DNA from 2 places in the Georgenia sp. AZ-5 genome. Region 2 is predicted to be linked to the other one. Evidence: riboswitches for the same ligand, from Rfam matches in the RefSeq annotation. Region 2 holds a riboswitch; the other holds the start of a gene.
What was found. Region 2 has a riboswitch for S-adenosylmethionine ahead of ACF0H8_RS15180 (hypothetical protein). Riboswitches for the same ligand answer to the same signal wherever they lie in the genome.
Positions count from the first base shown of each region.

Region 1: it holds a riboswitch for S-adenosylmethionine, as region 2 does, so the genes downstream of both, ACF0H8_RS02090 (hypothetical protein) here and ACF0H8_RS15180 (hypothetical protein) in region 2, are expected to answer to the same signal.

Region 1 covers NZ_JBINOU010000001.1:431,127-438,630, reverse strand. The annotation lists gene ACF0H8_RS02125 (hypothetical protein) at 1-41, shown strand, start outside; gene ACF0H8_RS02120 (PLD nuclease N-terminal domain-containing protein) at 167-406, opposite strand; gene ACF0H8_RS02115 (hypothetical protein) at 435-740, opposite strand; gene ACF0H8_RS02110 (lipocalin-like domain-containing protein) at 971-1,342, shown strand; gene ACF0H8_RS02105 (hypothetical protein) at 1,406-1,708, opposite strand; gene ACF0H8_RS02100 (hypothetical protein) at 1,705-1,959, opposite strand; gene ACF0H8_RS02095 (hypothetical protein) at 2,087-2,491, opposite strand; SAM riboswitch class IV at 2,679-2,791, shown strand; gene ACF0H8_RS02090 (hypothetical protein) at 2,808-3,152, shown strand; gene ACF0H8_RS02085 (RtcB family protein) at 3,139-4,311, opposite strand; gene ACF0H8_RS02080 (Fpg/Nei family DNA glycosylase) at 4,500-5,270, shown strand; gene ACF0H8_RS02075 (MSMEG_6728 family protein) at 5,270-5,836, shown strand; gene ACF0H8_RS02070 (DUF4190 domain-containing protein) at 5,879-6,280, opposite strand; gene ACF0H8_RS02065 (MFS transporter) at 6,644-7,504, shown strand, end outside.
Region 2 covers NZ_JBINOU010000001.1:3,228,752-3,236,255, forward strand. The annotation lists gene ACF0H8_RS15165 (Ku protein) at 1-463, shown strand, start outside; gene ACF0H8_RS15170 (dihydrofolate reductase family protein) at 488-1,051, shown strand; gene ACF0H8_RS15175 (TIGR03557 family F420-dependent LLM class oxidoreductase) at 1,154-2,152, opposite strand; gene ACF0H8_RS15180 (hypothetical protein) at 2,359-3,402, opposite strand; SAM riboswitch class IV at 3,691-3,816, opposite strand; gene ACF0H8_RS15185 (flavin reductase family protein) at 4,352-4,705, shown strand; gene proB (glutamate 5-kinase) at 4,773-5,909, opposite strand; gene ACF0H8_RS15195 (DUF222 domain-containing protein) at 6,133-7,504, opposite strand, start outside.

The DNA of each region.
Region 1 (7,504 bases), 2.8 Mb from region 2:
AGCTGGTCGTGGCGCTCGCCCACGCCGGGGCGCCGGGCTGAGCCTGGCCGTCCGCCTTCGCGTCACTGCTCGAGCGGGACGAGCGCACCGGCCCGGACGGTCCGGGGGCAGTTGGTGAACGCGGGGACGCGCGGGGAGTGGGCCACCCGGGTGAAGGCGCGGCGGGTCACGGCTGGGCGTCCTGTCGGCGTCGCCCGATGAGCAGGTAGACGGCGGGTCCGACGAGCGGGGCCGCCAGCACGACCAGGGCCCACAGGGCCGTCTCGGTCGGGGTGGTGTCTTTCCGGCGGGCCAGGTGGACGAGGGCCACGGCCAGGAGGGCAAGGCCCACGGCGAGAGCGACCGCCCAGGCCACGTCGTAGACGGCGGGTATCAGCGGGTTCGGTGTCGCCTCAGCGGCGGTCATGGCTGGCGGCTCCGTGTGACTCGATCGTTCAGGTAGTGATGGCCCAACGGCGACGGAACCGCTCTGGCGTGTCCCGCTCGAGCTGGTTCTGGACGGTGGCGAGGAGCCCGCCCGCCTCGTCGGCGTCGACGGGCCGGCGGGCGACCCGACGGCCGGTGGCGGAGTCGGTGATGACCAGGTACGCCAGCGTGGGCGGCGGGATGAAGCCGGGGGCGAGCTCACGGGCGGAGAGCCACAGAGCCCTGATGATCTGCCGGGGTCGGGAGTCGCGGCGCGGGGGAATGAGGGCGGCGGTGTAGCGGTCCCTGGCACGGGCGCCGTCGTCCATGTTCATGTCCTCGAAGGTAGCGAGATCAGGAGGTGGTTGTGTCCGTTTTGTCGGCGGGGTGTGCGGGCCTGCTCGAGCCACGCCGGGTAGTCGTCCTCCTTGCGGGCTGGGGAGCACGCGGGCTTCCCACAGAACGAGGCACAGCAGGCGCGCGGACCGGTGTCACGCGGCGGCGTCTGGTGTCCAGACGCCCCCGCGAGGTGGGGGCTGGGCAACGCTGGAGCGCGGGGCGGATCGTGGTGGTGTCCCTGCCAGGGAGGGCCTGGCAGGGGTGGCGCGGCCACGGCAGGCCCGGCCGCCCCGACTTCGTCTCCGGGGACTGGTTCACCGGTACTGCCGAGGAATATGAGGCCGAAGCGACCTCCTACATCGCCTACTCGGGCCAGTTCCATGTCGATGAGGACGAACAGAGCGTCGCCCACTCGGTGCTTGTGTCGCTGTTCCCGAACTGGGTCGGCAGGACACAGCTGCGGCGCCTGCAGCTCGAAGGGGACATGTTGCACCTCAGCACCGCATCGCCCATCCGATCTGGTGGCAGGACGGTGCACGTAGCTGTGGTGTGGCGGCGAGCCGAACCGGCCGACCCCGAGCCGCGCCGCCCCTCGTAGGAGGACCGTGAGCCGGCCGAGGCCCCGGCGCCCTGAGGTCGCCGGGGCCGGAGCTTGAAAAACTCAGATCGCCAGGCACTGCTCCGTGAGGCTCATGACGGCGCCCTCCATTGTCGCGGCCATGAGGCTGATGACGCTTTTCTCGCCCTCGCCGAAGAGCGCCTCGCACGTGGGGTCGCTGAACGTGGCCTCGGCCGGGTCAGTGCTGGGGGCCGGCTCGGACTCGAGCTCCGGAGCGGCCGTGATCTCATCCTCGGCGAGGGTGTCGTCGAGAAGCTCCTGCGCGGCGGCCTGCTCGGCCTCGACCTCCTCGGCGACCTGCATCCCGGCCATCACCACGAAGACGAACACCAGGATGCTGATCACGCCGGCGACGATGGAGACGATGAGGCCGGCCAGCGCCAGCCCCCGGCCGCCTCGCCGCGCTGTTTGACCTGCCGCAACCCGATGGCGGAGAAGATGATCCCGAGCGGCCAGGCGCGGAAGGCACAGATCAGGCCGACGATCGCCATGGTGTTCGTCTTGGCCGAGGCCAGCGGCTGCGCGGGCTGGCCCTGCCGCCGTCCGCCCACGGGATAGGGCGGGGTGGCGTGGTCGTGCTCGGGCTGCTGCGTCACGGAGGCTCCAGGAGGGGGATCGGGGTACGAGGGCCGTACCGTCCGTAATCCATGCCACAGAGCCGGTGCCGCCGCTCGGGGCAGAAGCGTCCGCCGCTCGCCGTCGGGGCGCGGCCCGAGAGCGAGCTCAGCGCCTCGCGTCCTCCTCCTCGTCCTCGTCCTCGTCGTCGAGGTCGAACTCCTCGAAGTCGTCGTCGACGGCCGGGGCGAGCATCTCCTCGTCGACGTCGTCGGCGTCCAGGTCCTCCGCCACCCCCAGCTCGTCACCCTCGAGCACGGCCTGCGCCGCGGGCACGAGCGGACCCCACAGCTCCTCGCCGCCGCGCACCCTCTTCAGCTCCTCGTCCACGTCCTCGACGTCCTCCGCGTAGGGGTGGTCGAACTCGTGGGGCACGAGCAGCAGGATGGTGGCCGGGCCGTCGAACCCGTCCACGACAACCTCCATCCCCGTGACCGGGTCCGTGAGGGTCTCGTCCAGGACTGGGTCGAACGCGTCGTGCATGTCGTCGTTGAGGATGGACAGGTCGGACATTCGGTGCTCCTCCCGCACGCGCTGCAGCCGGCCGCGGCCCCGGCCGGGGCACCACCATCGTCCATCCGCTGCCTCAGCGTCTACGGATTCCGACGTGAAACCGCAGACGATTTTCAGGCTCCTCACGAGCCACGGCGCACCGCCCGTCAGGGTGGGCGTGTCGGAGCCGTCCGCTACCGTGGGAACCGGTCAAGAGGACCAGCGCCACGCCCTCCGGCGAGCTGGTCCGGCAACCGCGCGACGCGCACGGTGCCCCCGGAGGAAGACCCGCCCGTGCCGCCGGCCCGGGAAGAGCGGCAGCACCCGAGGAGCCCACGTGAGCACGTTCCCCTTCCCCGCGCCCTGCACCCCGGCCGACGGCCCCTGCCGCAGCTACCGGCCCCGGCACCTCGTCCACATGATCCAAGCGAAGTACCTGCGGCTGACGCCGGACGGATGGCGCGACGGGATCGTCGGCGAGCTCGGGCCGCGCGGCACCGCGGTCGTGCACTACTTGGCCGGCGGCCGGGTGACCGTGTGGAACCACCACGGCTTCGCCGTCGCCGCCCCCGCCGGCAGCCCGGTGCGGATCCACGAGCGCTACCACGCGCTTCAGTCCGGCCGGGCGGTTCTCTGCGTGCAGGTGCTGGGCCGCGCCGCCGCGCAGGTCACTGTCCCTTGACGTTGACGAGCTGGTGCAGCACGTGGTCGACCGAGACCAGGTCGGCGGCGTCGGCCATGACCGTGCCGATGTCCTTGTAGGCGTCGGGGATCTCGTCGACGAACGCGTCCAGGTCCCGGTACTCGATCCCCGCCATGCGGCGGCGCAGGTCCTCCCGGGTGAAGGCCCGGCGCGCCGCGTTGCGGGAGTAGACCCGGCCGGCGCCGTGCGGGGCTGAGCACAACGACATCTCGTTGCCCTTCCCGGTCACGACGAAGCTGGCCGTGCCCATGGACCCGGGGATGAGACCGGGGACGCCCTCGTGGGCGTCGATGGCGCCCTTGCGTGAGACGAGCACGCGCTCGCCGAAGTGCTCCTCGACGGCCGTGTAGTTGTGGTGAGCGTTGACCCGCGCCAGCCGCTCCGGGGCCACGCCCATGAACCGGCCCAGCTCGTCGAGGGTGCGGTCCATCATCGCCTCGCGGGAGAGCCGGGCGAACTCCTGGGCCCAGTGCAGGTGCGCCATGTAGTCGTGGAACTCGGGGTCCGACTCCTGGAAGTAGGCGAGGTCGCGGTCGGGCAGGTGCACACCACGGCGCCGCGACAGGGTCTGCGCCGCGGTGATGAAGTGCGAGGCCATGCGGTTGCCGACGCCGCGGCTGCCGGAGTGGAGGAACGCCCACACGTGGCCGTCCTCGTCGGCCGAGATCTCGATGAAGTGGTTCCCCCCGCCCAGCGAGCCCAGCTGGAGCTGCCAGTTGCCGGCGAACGTGCCGGGCGCGACGCCGGTTGCCCGGGCGAGCGCGGACAGCTCGTCGACGTACCGCTCGGCGGTGCCGCGGACCCGGGCGTTGTACTTCCCGGGGCTGAGCGGCACGGCCCGCTCGATCCCCGCGCGCAGCGCGCTGAGGCGGCCACGGGCGCGGACGTCGCGCTCGGTGAACTGGGTCCGCACGGCGACCATCCCGCACCCCACGTCGACGCCCACCGCGGCCGGCATGACCGCGCCGCGGGTGGGGATCACCGACCCCACCGTGGCGCCCTTGCCCAGGTGCGCGTCGCTCATCAGCGCCATGTGCGGGTAGATGAACGGCATGGTGGACGCCCGGAGGGCCTGCTGGAGGGTCTGCTCGTCGAGGATGGACGCCCACGAGTACAGCGACTCGGCGATCTGCTCCACGCCCCCAGCATGCGCGGGGCAGCCCTCGGCGGCATGCCGGGTGCGCTCTCCGGGCGCCGTCCAAGGGTGCGGGGTTCGGCACGGGCCGTCCGGGGTGCCGGCCGACCGCCCAGGCCGTACCGTCGGAGTTCTCGCCGCCGGGGCCGGTCCGCGCGGCCGCGCTGCCGGCACGGGGCTGAGGAGGCCGAATGCCCGAGGGCCACACCATCCACCGTCTCGCGCGGTCCCTGGCCGAGCTGGTCGGGCACAGGGTCCGGGCGGCGTCGCCGCAGGGCAGGTTCCCCGCCGACGCGGTGGACGGGGCGAGGGTCGAGGACGTCGACGCCGTCGGCAAGCACCTCCTCATCGACACGGCCGCGGGGCGGACGGTGCACGTGCACCTGGGCATGCGGGGCAAGTGGCTGCGCTTCTCGCCGGTGACCGGGGCGCCGCTGCGCCAGGTCCGCCTCCGGCTGGCCACCCCCGACGTCGCCTGGGACCTGATCGCCCCGAGCCGGTGCGAGCTCCTCACCCTCGGCGACCGGTCCGCGCTGGTCGGGCGGCTCGGCCCCGACCCGCTCCGCCCCGACGCCGAGGCCGCCGAGGCGGCACGGCGCCTGAGGTCCTTCCGGGGCCCGGTGGGCGCCGCGCTGCTCGACCAGGGCGTGATCGCCGGCGTCGGGAACGTCTTCCGGGCCGAGGCCCTGCACGCGTGCCGGATCGCCCCCACGCGCGCGGCCCGGGACCCGTCCGAGGCCGACGCCGGGCGGCTGTGGGCGGTGCTGACCCGCATGATGACCCGAGCCGTCGAGGACGGCCGGATCGTCACCGTGGACGCCGAGGACCGCCTGGCGGTCCCCGAGGACCGGGCCCGCCGCGTCTACAAGCAGGACGCGTGCCGCGACTGCGGCACCCCCGTCGTCACTGCGGAGGTCGGCGGCCGGACGTCCTACTCCTGCCCGCTTTGCCAGCCGTCCTGATGCAGACGTTCCTGCCGTTCAGCGACTTCGAGGCCACCGCGCGCGCCCTCGACACCAAGCGGCTGGGCAAGCAGCGCGTGGAGGTCATCCAGATCGTCCGCGCGCTCACGTGGCCGGGCTACGGCTGGGCGTCGCACCCCGCCGTCCTCATGTGGAAGGGGTACGAGGAGGCGCTCGGGCGCTACGGCCTGGTGATGTGCGACGTCTGGCAGGAGCGCGGGTTCGGTGACACCTGCGCGTCCACCATCGCCACGGACCTGCGCGCGGCTGGCGTGACGTCGATCAGGAGCTACGGCGAGCTCGAGGCCGCGGCGGCCCTGCCGCCGTGGCTCTTCGACCCCGCGCTGACACGGAGCCACCAGTCCGCCCTCGTGCGCAAGGACCCGGGCCGCTACCGGCAGCTCTTCCCCGACGTCCCCGACGACCTCCCCTACTGGTGGCCCGTGCGGTCCCCGGCCGTCGTCGAGCGCGAGCGGCGGCGGAAGGAGAACGCGGCCAGGCGCCAGCAGCGGGTGCTCGAGAAGGTGGCCGCCGACGTCGAGAGGCGCCGACGGCGGCGTGTGTGAACCCCGGGAGCCACCGGGCCGGCGACTCCCGTCGGGCGGCTGTCAGTACCCGGTGCTGCCCGCGATGGCGGCGATGACGATCACCCCGATGAAGAGGACGGCCACGATGGCCATGATCGTGCCGATCCAGCCGAGCACCTTGCCGGCGGTGGCGGGCTTGCCGAGCCGCTCTGACTTGTTCGCCTGCCAGATCGCCAGCGGCCCGAACACGATGGGCAGCACGACGATGCCGAGGATGCCGAAGATGAGCGAGAGCTGCGAGGCCTTGTCGGCGTCGACCGACTGCGTGGAGTAGCCCATCTGCGACGGCGCCGCGCCGTAGCCGTACTGGGGCGGGCCGTACGTGGGCTGCTGGTAGCCCTGCTCGCCGTACGTGGGCTGCTGGTAGCCCTGCTCTTCGGGGCGCGATCCGGAGGGCTCGTTGGTCCAGGGGGTCTGGGACATGGAGGTCACTTTCGTCGAAGGGCCTGCAACGGCCCGGGTACGAACGGGTGGAGGGCAGCGTCACGGCGCACCCTACTGAGGCACCCCGGCGGCCTCGGAGGATTCGGAAGCGTGTCGAACAAAAATCGTGCCGAATGTTCACCGCGCAGACCGGCGTCGTTCTCGCGGAGCGGGCGCGCGCGTGGGTGACGGGCCGGGGGGCGCCGGGCGCGGCCCCGCGAGCACCGCGGGACCTCGCCCGGTGCCCTGGGGGCGCCGTGCTCCTCGCCACATTGTATCAATGCGCGAGATGGGCCCGTCCATAGTGTGGGCTACGGGGTTAGGGTTCCTGCATTCCGCTTCCAGACCAGGAGATGTCTTTTCGTGAGCACGGGTACCACGCCATCGACAGCGGCTACGCAGGAGGCGGGCACCACCGTGCCCCGCAGCCGCATCATCATCGCGAGCCTGGTGGGCACGTCCATCGAGTTCTACGACTTCTACGTCTACGCGACGGCCGCGATCTCGGTCTTCCCACTGCTGTTCTTCCCCGCCACCGACGCGGGGGGCGCGCTGCTGGCCTCCCTGGCCACCTTCGGTGTCGCCTTCGTGGCCCGCCCGGTCGGCTCCATCATCTTCGGGCACTACGGCGACCGCCTCGGGCGCAAGGTCACGCTGCTCGGCTCCCTGCTGGTCATGGGCATCGCGACGGTGCTCATCGGCCTCCTGCCGACGTACGCGCAGATCGGTCTGTGGGCGCCGACGATGCTGGCGATCCTCCGCTTCTGCCAGGGCCTCGGCCTGGGCGGCGAGTGGAGCGGCGCCGCGCTGCTCGCCACCGAGACCGCTGAGAAGGGCAAGCGCGCCCGGGCGGCCATGTGGCCCCAGCTCGGCGCCCCCATCGGCTTCCTCTTCGCCAACGGGTTCTTCCTGCTGCTGACCATCTGGATGGGCCACGACAGCACCGACCCCCAGCACGACGGCGCCTTCCTCACGTGGGGCTGGCGCATCCCGTTCCTGGCGTCGGCCGTCATCGTGGCCCTCGGCCTTTACGTGCGCATCAAGCTCGAGGAGACCCCGGTCTTCGCCCGCGCCGTCGCGCGGGGCGAGAAGGTCAAGACGCCGCTGAAGACGGTCGTGAAGACCAGCTGGCGCCAGCTCATCCAGGGCACCTTCATCATGCTGGCCACCTACACGCTGTTCTACCTCTTCACCACGTGGATCCTCAGCTACGCCATCGGCGCC
Region 2 (7,504 bases):
CGACTTCCCCGAGCTCGACCAGAAGGTGAGCATCAGCGACAAGGAGCTGCAGATGGCCTCGGCGCTCGTCTCGAGCTTCGAGGCCGACTTCGAGCCCGGCGAGTTCACGGACGAGTATCAGGTCGAGCTGCGCCAGCTCATCGAGGCGAAGCTGGAGCAGGGCGAGGCGGTCTCCACCGAGGCCACCTTCGGTGAGCAGCCGGAGGAGGAGGGCGGCGAGGTCCTCGACCTGATGGAGGCGCTGCGCCGCTCGGTCGAGGAGTCCCGCAAGAAGGGCGGTGGCCGCGCGGCCGCAGCCGGCGGGACCGACTCTGCCGCGGACGACGAGCCCGCCGAGAAGGCCCCCGCCCGCAAGCGCGCGGCGGCGAAGCCGAAGGAGGCCGAGGAGGAGGAGCCCGCGGCAAAGAAGGGCGCCCGCGGTGGTACCACCCGCAAGAAGGCGCCCGCGAAGAAGACCGCGTAGCGGCGGGGCTGGCCCGTGCGCCGGGTGATCGTGCAGGAGCTGACGACCGCCGACGGCTTCGTCGCCGGCACCGACGGCGGCCTGGACTTCTTCGGCGCCGTGACGGACTACGACGAGGTCGACCGGGACAACGTCGCACAGCTGGCCGGCGTGGACACCATCGCCCTCGGCGCCGCCACCTACGCCATGTTCTCCGGCTACTGGCCCACCGCGGCCGCGGAGGCAGAGGTGATGGCCGAGATGGTCAACACCACGCCGAAGGTCGTCTACTCCTCGACGCTGACCGAGGCGCCGTGGGGTGGCTACCCACCCGCCCGCGTCGTGCGCGGCAGCGCCACCGAGCACGTCGCCGACGCGCGCCGGCAGGACGGCGGGGACATCGTCGTGTGGGGCAGCATCTCCCTCGCGCGCTCCCTCTTCGCCGCCGACCTCGTCGACGAACTGCAGCTGCGCGTCATCCCGGTGGTCATCGGCGCCGGGCGCTCCCTGCTCTCCGCGGAGGCCGGGCGCCGCGACCTCACCCTGCTGGAGGCCAAGGCGTATGCCTCCGGCATCGTGGCGCTGCGTTACGACGCCCGGCGACGCTAGACCACCCGGCCGTCCGGAGCGGCGGGTCCGCGCGGCGGGTCCGCGCGGTGGGTCGGCACTGGCCGCGGGCAGCGACGTGCGGCCGGTGGGTCGGACGTGGGCTCAGACCGGTTCGCCGGCCGGGGCGGCGTCCCGCAGCTTCTCGAGCAGCGGCTCGGCCGCCCGGTCCAGGAACTCCTGCTGCTTCTCGTCGCCCACCTGCACCAGCGCGACGTCGGTGAAGCCGGCCTCCCAGAACGCGGAGACGGCCTCGACGATGGCGTCGAGGTCCGGCCCGCACGGGATGGACCCGGCCACGTCCTCGGGCCGGACGAACTGCGTCGCGTCCGCGAACGCCCGCGTCGTCGGCAGGTCCGCGTTGACGTGCCAGCCGCCGCCGAACCAGCGGAACAGGCGGTGCGCCCGCTGGACGGCCGCGTCGGCGTCGGTGTCCCAGCAGATCGGGATCTGCCCGATGGCGCGCGAGGCGGTCAGCCCGGCGTCCGAGCGCGCCGCCGCCCACCGCTCGAGGGTCTTGCGCTGCGGCTGGGTGGCGACGAGGTGGTCGGCCAGGGGGGCGAAGCGGGAGACGGACTGCGGCCCGGAGACGGCCACGCCGATCTCCACCCGGGACTCGGGCAGGTCCCACAGCCGTGCGGAGTCGACGCGGAAGTGGTCGCCCTCGAACGTCAGGTCGTGCCCGTCCAGAAGGTCGCGGATGATGACGAGCGCCTCCTCGAGCATGTCGTGGCGCTCCCCGACCGCGGGCCAGCGGTGACCGGCCACGTGCTCGTTCAGGTTCTCCCCCGCGCCGAGCCCGAGCAGGAACCGCCCGTCGCTGAGCAGCCCCAGCGTGGCGGCCTTCTGGGCGACGACGGCCGGGTGGTACCGCATCGTCGGGCATGTCACGTAGGTCATCAGCTCCACCCGCTCGGTGGCGTGGGCGACGGCCCCCAGCACCGACCAGGCGTAGGGCGAGTGCCCCATCTCCTTCAGCCACGGGAAGAAGTGGTCGGAGGAGACCTCGAAGTCGAACCCCCGCCGCTCCGCCTCGACGGCGTAGTGCACGAGCTCCTTCGGGCCGCTCTGCTCGGTCATCAGGGTGTAGCCGAACCGTGTCATGCGACCCAGGCTGGCACCCCCGGGCGCACCCGGCACCCGGGCCGCGGGCCGACGGCCTCGGCTGCGGACGCCGTCTGCGCGCGCCCCGCCCCTTGCGCCAGCGTGCGGGCGCACACCCACCCTGCGCCAGCGTGCGGGCGCACACCCCACCCTGCGCCAGCGTGCGGGCGCACACCCCACCCTGCGTCAGCGTGCGGTCCGCCCCGCTAGCCGGCGACGGCCACGACCTCGGGTCGGGCGGCCGGCGCCGTCCGGGCGGCGCGCCCGGCGGCACCGCGGGCGGTCGCGGGCGCCGGCGTGCGCGTGGCGGCTGCCTCGGCCGGACGCTCGGCGACGATCCCACGCCGGCGCAGCTCCGGCAGCAGACCCTTGAGGAGTGCCGCGACGTCGGCCGGGACCGACCCGGGCAGGACGACGAAGCCGTCGGCCGCGCCCGCGGTGACCCAGCGGTCGATGGTCCCCGCGACGTCGTCGACCGTGCCGACCGCCTCCAGCGCGCCGGCCCACGAGGCGCCCGGCCCGTCGATGTCGGCGATCAGCGCGGCCCGCTCCCGGGCCGCGGCTCGGTCGGCGGAGATCACGGTGCGCAGGTCGACGAGGACGCGCACGTCCTGGCGCCCGGCGGCGCGTGCCGCGGAGCGCACCGCGTAGCGCAGCTCGCGCGCCCACTCCAGGTCCTGCTCGCGGATGCGGACGACGTCCGCGAAGGCACCGGCGGCCTCGATCTCGGCCTCGGCGGCGACGGGGACCACCACGCGCGGGCGGGGGCCACGGGTGCGGGCCGTGGCGAAGGAGCGCCCCAGGGCCTCGAGGGAGCGGGCGAACCGGTCGCCGTCGCCGCGGTGGGACAGCTCGAGGCCGGCCCAGGAACCCGCGGCCTGCGGGATGTCCTTGAGCTGGCCGACGACGGCGACGAGGTCGGCGTCCTGGGGGACGGCGGCAACCAGGCCGGCGGCGGCGTGCGGGCCGATACGCCGGGCTGCGACGACCGGGTCGAGCCACGCGTCGGGGCGCAGCCGCAGGTCGCTGCGCAGCCGGAACTGCTCGCCCAGGGAGACGAAGCTGACGCCGCCCAGGTGCGCGGCCCGCGTGTAGGAGGCCAGGCGGGCGAGGTCGGCCTTCTCCACGGGCAGGTCGGCGGAGGGCACCTGCGACTCGCAGGTCACGCCCAGGCCGGTGAGGTCGAGACCGAGGAGAGCGCCGGTGGACGTGGGGCGGGTGGAGCGGTCCGGAAGGAAGGAGACAGTCATGGGGATGCACGTCCAAGGGTGTCGTCGCGCGCTGCGCGCGGGAAGCAGGAAGGAATGCCCGACCGCCTGGTCCCGCGCCGCGCCGTGTCACCCGGGCGGGGCGGGGGGAAGGTCAGGGGTGATGCGTCAGCGCGGATCGCGCCGGGGCATCGCGGGGAACGTCCTCAGGCGGACATTCGGCAGCACATGGACATGCACATGGAGCGGCGAGGCGAGAAAGCGTTCTGCCCGGGGCCCGTGTGCGTGTTCATGTCGCGCGTTTTCCTTCGTGCCATGCACCTTGGCGGTGCGTCGTCGTTGCCCCGCCACGTGACGGGACCAGGTTGTCACCCGGGGCACCCCCCGCACGTGGGGGGTTGCCGACCAGCAAGCCGGGGCTTAGCGCACCGTCGGTGCGCACTGGTACTCCAAACCTGGGGCTGACGTTATGGGGCACGCGCGTGAGGCGTCAACCATCCGGGCGGCGCGTCTCACGCAACGGACGGCGGGCGATCGGTGGAAGCGTCCCTGCGCGGCGTCGGCGGATGCGGTCTGGCCGGCCGGGTTCTCGCGATGTGAGAGCGGTCCAGGATCCGCCAGGCTCCGTCTCTGGTGGCGAGACGGGCCCCGACGGCGCAGGCCGCACCCGCGGGGGCCCACCTAGCGTCGGCCCCGTCGAGCCGACCGTGCTTGCCCCGCCCTACCCAGGAGGCCCCATGAGCGCGCAGACGTCCGCCCTCGCCCGGCGTGAGCGCGCCCTGGGGCCCGGCGCCGCGCGGCGCACCCTGGGACCCGCCGCCGGGCAGCATGCCCCCGAGCCGGTGACGGGGCCCGGAGGCATCAGCGCCGCCGACTTCAAGGGCGTCTTCCGCCACCACCCCGCGGGGGTCGCCGTCATCACCCTGCGCTGCCCCGACGGCCCCGTGGGCTTCACCGCGACGTCCGTCATCTCGGTGTCCGCGGCCCGCCCGTGCTGGCGTTCTCCGTGGCCGCCACGTCCTCGGCGCGGCCCGCCATCGAAGCCGTGGCCGCCGTCGTGGTCAACTTCCTCGCCGAGGACCAGCGCGAGACCGCCGCCCGGTTCGCCACCAGCGGCATCGACAGGTTCGCCGTCCGGGACTGGCTGCCGCTGCCGACGGGCGAGCCCGTGCTCGAGGGCACCACCGCCTGGGTGCGCGGGCGCGTCGAGCAGCGGGTACCCGTCGGGGACAGCCTCCTGGTCACCGTCCGCGCCGAGCTCGCGGAGCACGGCCGCCGCCCGGACCCCCTGGTCTACGCCGACCGCGCCTACCACCAGGTGGGCCCGCACACGCGCCTGCCCTGACACGTTCGGCCCCGGCAGCACGGCCGTCGCACCCGCCGCAGCCTGGCCTCGGCGTACCTGGGCAGCCCTAGCGCCGGCGGCGCACGCGCACCTGCGCGAGGTCGTCCCGGTGGACGACGGCGCGCGGGTGCATCTCCCCGTCCTCGACGAGCTGGTGGGTGGACTTGCCCATGATGTCCGGGATCTCCACGGCCCCGTAGGCGCTGAGCCCGCGCGCCACCACCCCGTCGGGCCCGACCAGCTCGACGGCGTCACCGGCCTCGAAGTCGCCGTCGACGCCCACCACCCCGGCGGCCAGGAGTGAGCGCTTGCCGTCCGTCACCGCGCGGGCCGCGCCGGCGTCGAGGTAGATCCGGCCGCGTACCTGCGCCGCGTGCGCCAGCCAGAGCCGGCGGGCGGACTTGCGCTTGCCGGTGGCCGCGAACCAGGTGCCCACCTCCTTCCCGGCCAGCGCGGGCTCGACGTTCTCCGCGGAGGTGAGCACCACGGGGATGCCCGACTGGGTGGCGATGGAGGCGGCGTCGAGCTTGGTGACCATGCCGCCCGTGCCGATGTCGCTGCCCCGGCCGGTCACCTCCACCCCGGCCAGGTCCGCCGGCCCCCGGACCGTGCGGATCAGCTGGGTCCCGGGGCGCGACGGCGGACCGTCGTAGAGGCCGTCGACGTCGGTGAGCAGCACCAGCGCGTCGGCCCGCACCAGGTGGGAGACCAGCGCGGCGAGGCGGTCGTTGTCGCCGAAGCGGATCTCGTCGGTCGCCACCGTGTCGTTCTCGTTGACGATCGGGACGACGCCGAGCGTGAGCAGCCGCTCCAGCGCGCGCTGCGCGTTGGCGTAGTTCGTGCGCCGGATCAGGTCCTCGGCGGTCAGCAGCACCTGCCCCACCCGCTGGCCGTGGTAGGCGAAGGACTCCGTGTACCGCGCCACCAGCAGACCCTGCCCCACGCTCGCCGTCGCCTGCGCCGTCGCAAGGTCCTTCGGCTTGCCGGGCAGCCCCAGCGGCATGATGCCCGCGGCGATAGCACCGGACGACACCAGCACGACCTGCTGGCCGGCGGCGCCCCGCTCGGCGATCACGTGGACGAGGTGGCGCAGGGCGGGCAGGTCCAGCCGGCCGTCCGGCGCGGTCAGGGACGACGAGCCCACCTTGACCACGATCCGCGCGGCGGTGGCGACGCTGCGGCGCTCGGTGAGGGGATGCTTCACACCCGCATCATCCCGCACCCCGTGGCCCACCTGCGCGCACGTCCGGCCGCCGTGGCCCCTGGGACACTCTGGGTTTGTCGGACCCCGCGCGAGGGCGGACGGTCGGCGCCGACCCGGTACCGCACCCGCCGCACATCGGCGCACTGCGACCTCGAGGGAGGCGTGGATGCAGGACCGAGACGCAGGCCAGCACCCGCACGCACCCCCCCGCTGACGTTGCGGATCAGCCGGCCGCGGATCCGACGGTGGATCCGTCTCGCCGTTTGAAGGTCCAGGCGCCGCTGCGGCGCTCGATGCTGATGCCGTGGGCGTGGACGTAGTCGTGGTGGAACCAGCACAACAGGATGCCGAGCCTGAGGTTGGTCGACCCGAACTGCGCCCACCAGTAGAGGCTGTGGTGGATCTCCCCCTCGCCCGGCGGGGCATTGCAGTTCGGGTACTGACATCTCTTGTCCCGGGCGATGATGGCGCGCGTCTGCGCCGCGCTGAACAGGCGCTCCTCGCGCCCGAGGTCCAGGACCTCGGAGTCCGGTCCGAACACCACGCGATGCATCTGGCTGCCGCAGGCCAGCCGTGCCAGCAGCGACGGCGGGAGCGGTGAACCGTCGTCGTAGGTGGCCGGCTCCACCCCGCCCATGGCGGACGCGTCGACATCGGCGCCGATGACCGCCTCCGGGTCCGCTGCCCCGCACGTGCAACCCCGGGTGCCGCGATCCGCCTCCAGCACGGCGGGTCCCGTGGGCCGGTCGCCTCCGGGGAGCCCGGCGAGGTCCGGGTCGAGACCTCGGCCCGGGTTGAGACCGAATGCCGCCCCCCGGTGGGCGACGGTGGGCCGGCAACCGGGCCGGTGGCGCGGCGCGCAGGCCGCGACCAGGCGCTGCAGGGTCTCGAACGGCACCATGACCGCCAGGTGCGGCCGGATCCGGGCGCCGGGCCGCAGCGTGCCGGAGTCGAGCGCGAGCTGGGCCAGGCCCACCAGCGCGTTGGCGCGGCGCTGCGCGGGCGTGCGCTTGTCCGTCCGCGACGGCGTGCCGGTCCGCGCGGCCAGCGCTGTCATGAGCAGCTTCCCGCTGGTCTTCGACAGCCACCCGCCGGGGACGAATCCGTCCGTGGTCTCCGCCAGGTAGAACTCCTCGCGGGCGCCGTCCTCCCGGTACGCCCGGTCCGCGGCGTCCGGGTCGGCCCTCAGGCCCCACTGCTGCACGGCCACGGTGAAGTCCGACGCGTCGAGCCTCTTGGCATGCTGCAGGAGGAAGGCCTCCCCAACGTCCGGGTCACGCAGGCGGTCGCGCCGCACGTCGGTGTCCGCGGCCAGCCGCACCATCGCCTGGGCGTGGTCGACGCTGATCGTGCCGGCGGCCAGCGCCGCCGCGGTCTGGGGCAGATGGTCCCGCATGGCCCGCGCCCGACGGATCTCGCGCGCGGCGCTCGCCTGGTGCTTCCCGGACCGCGCGCGGTACCACGCGGCCATGGACCGAGCGCCGTCCAGGGCCCACATCCCGTCGGCCTCGATGGTCGCCAGCGCCCTCGCGGTCAGCGCCTCGGTCTTGCGGCGCACCTGCTCGAGGCCGTCCAGCGCCTCCACCACCGCCTCT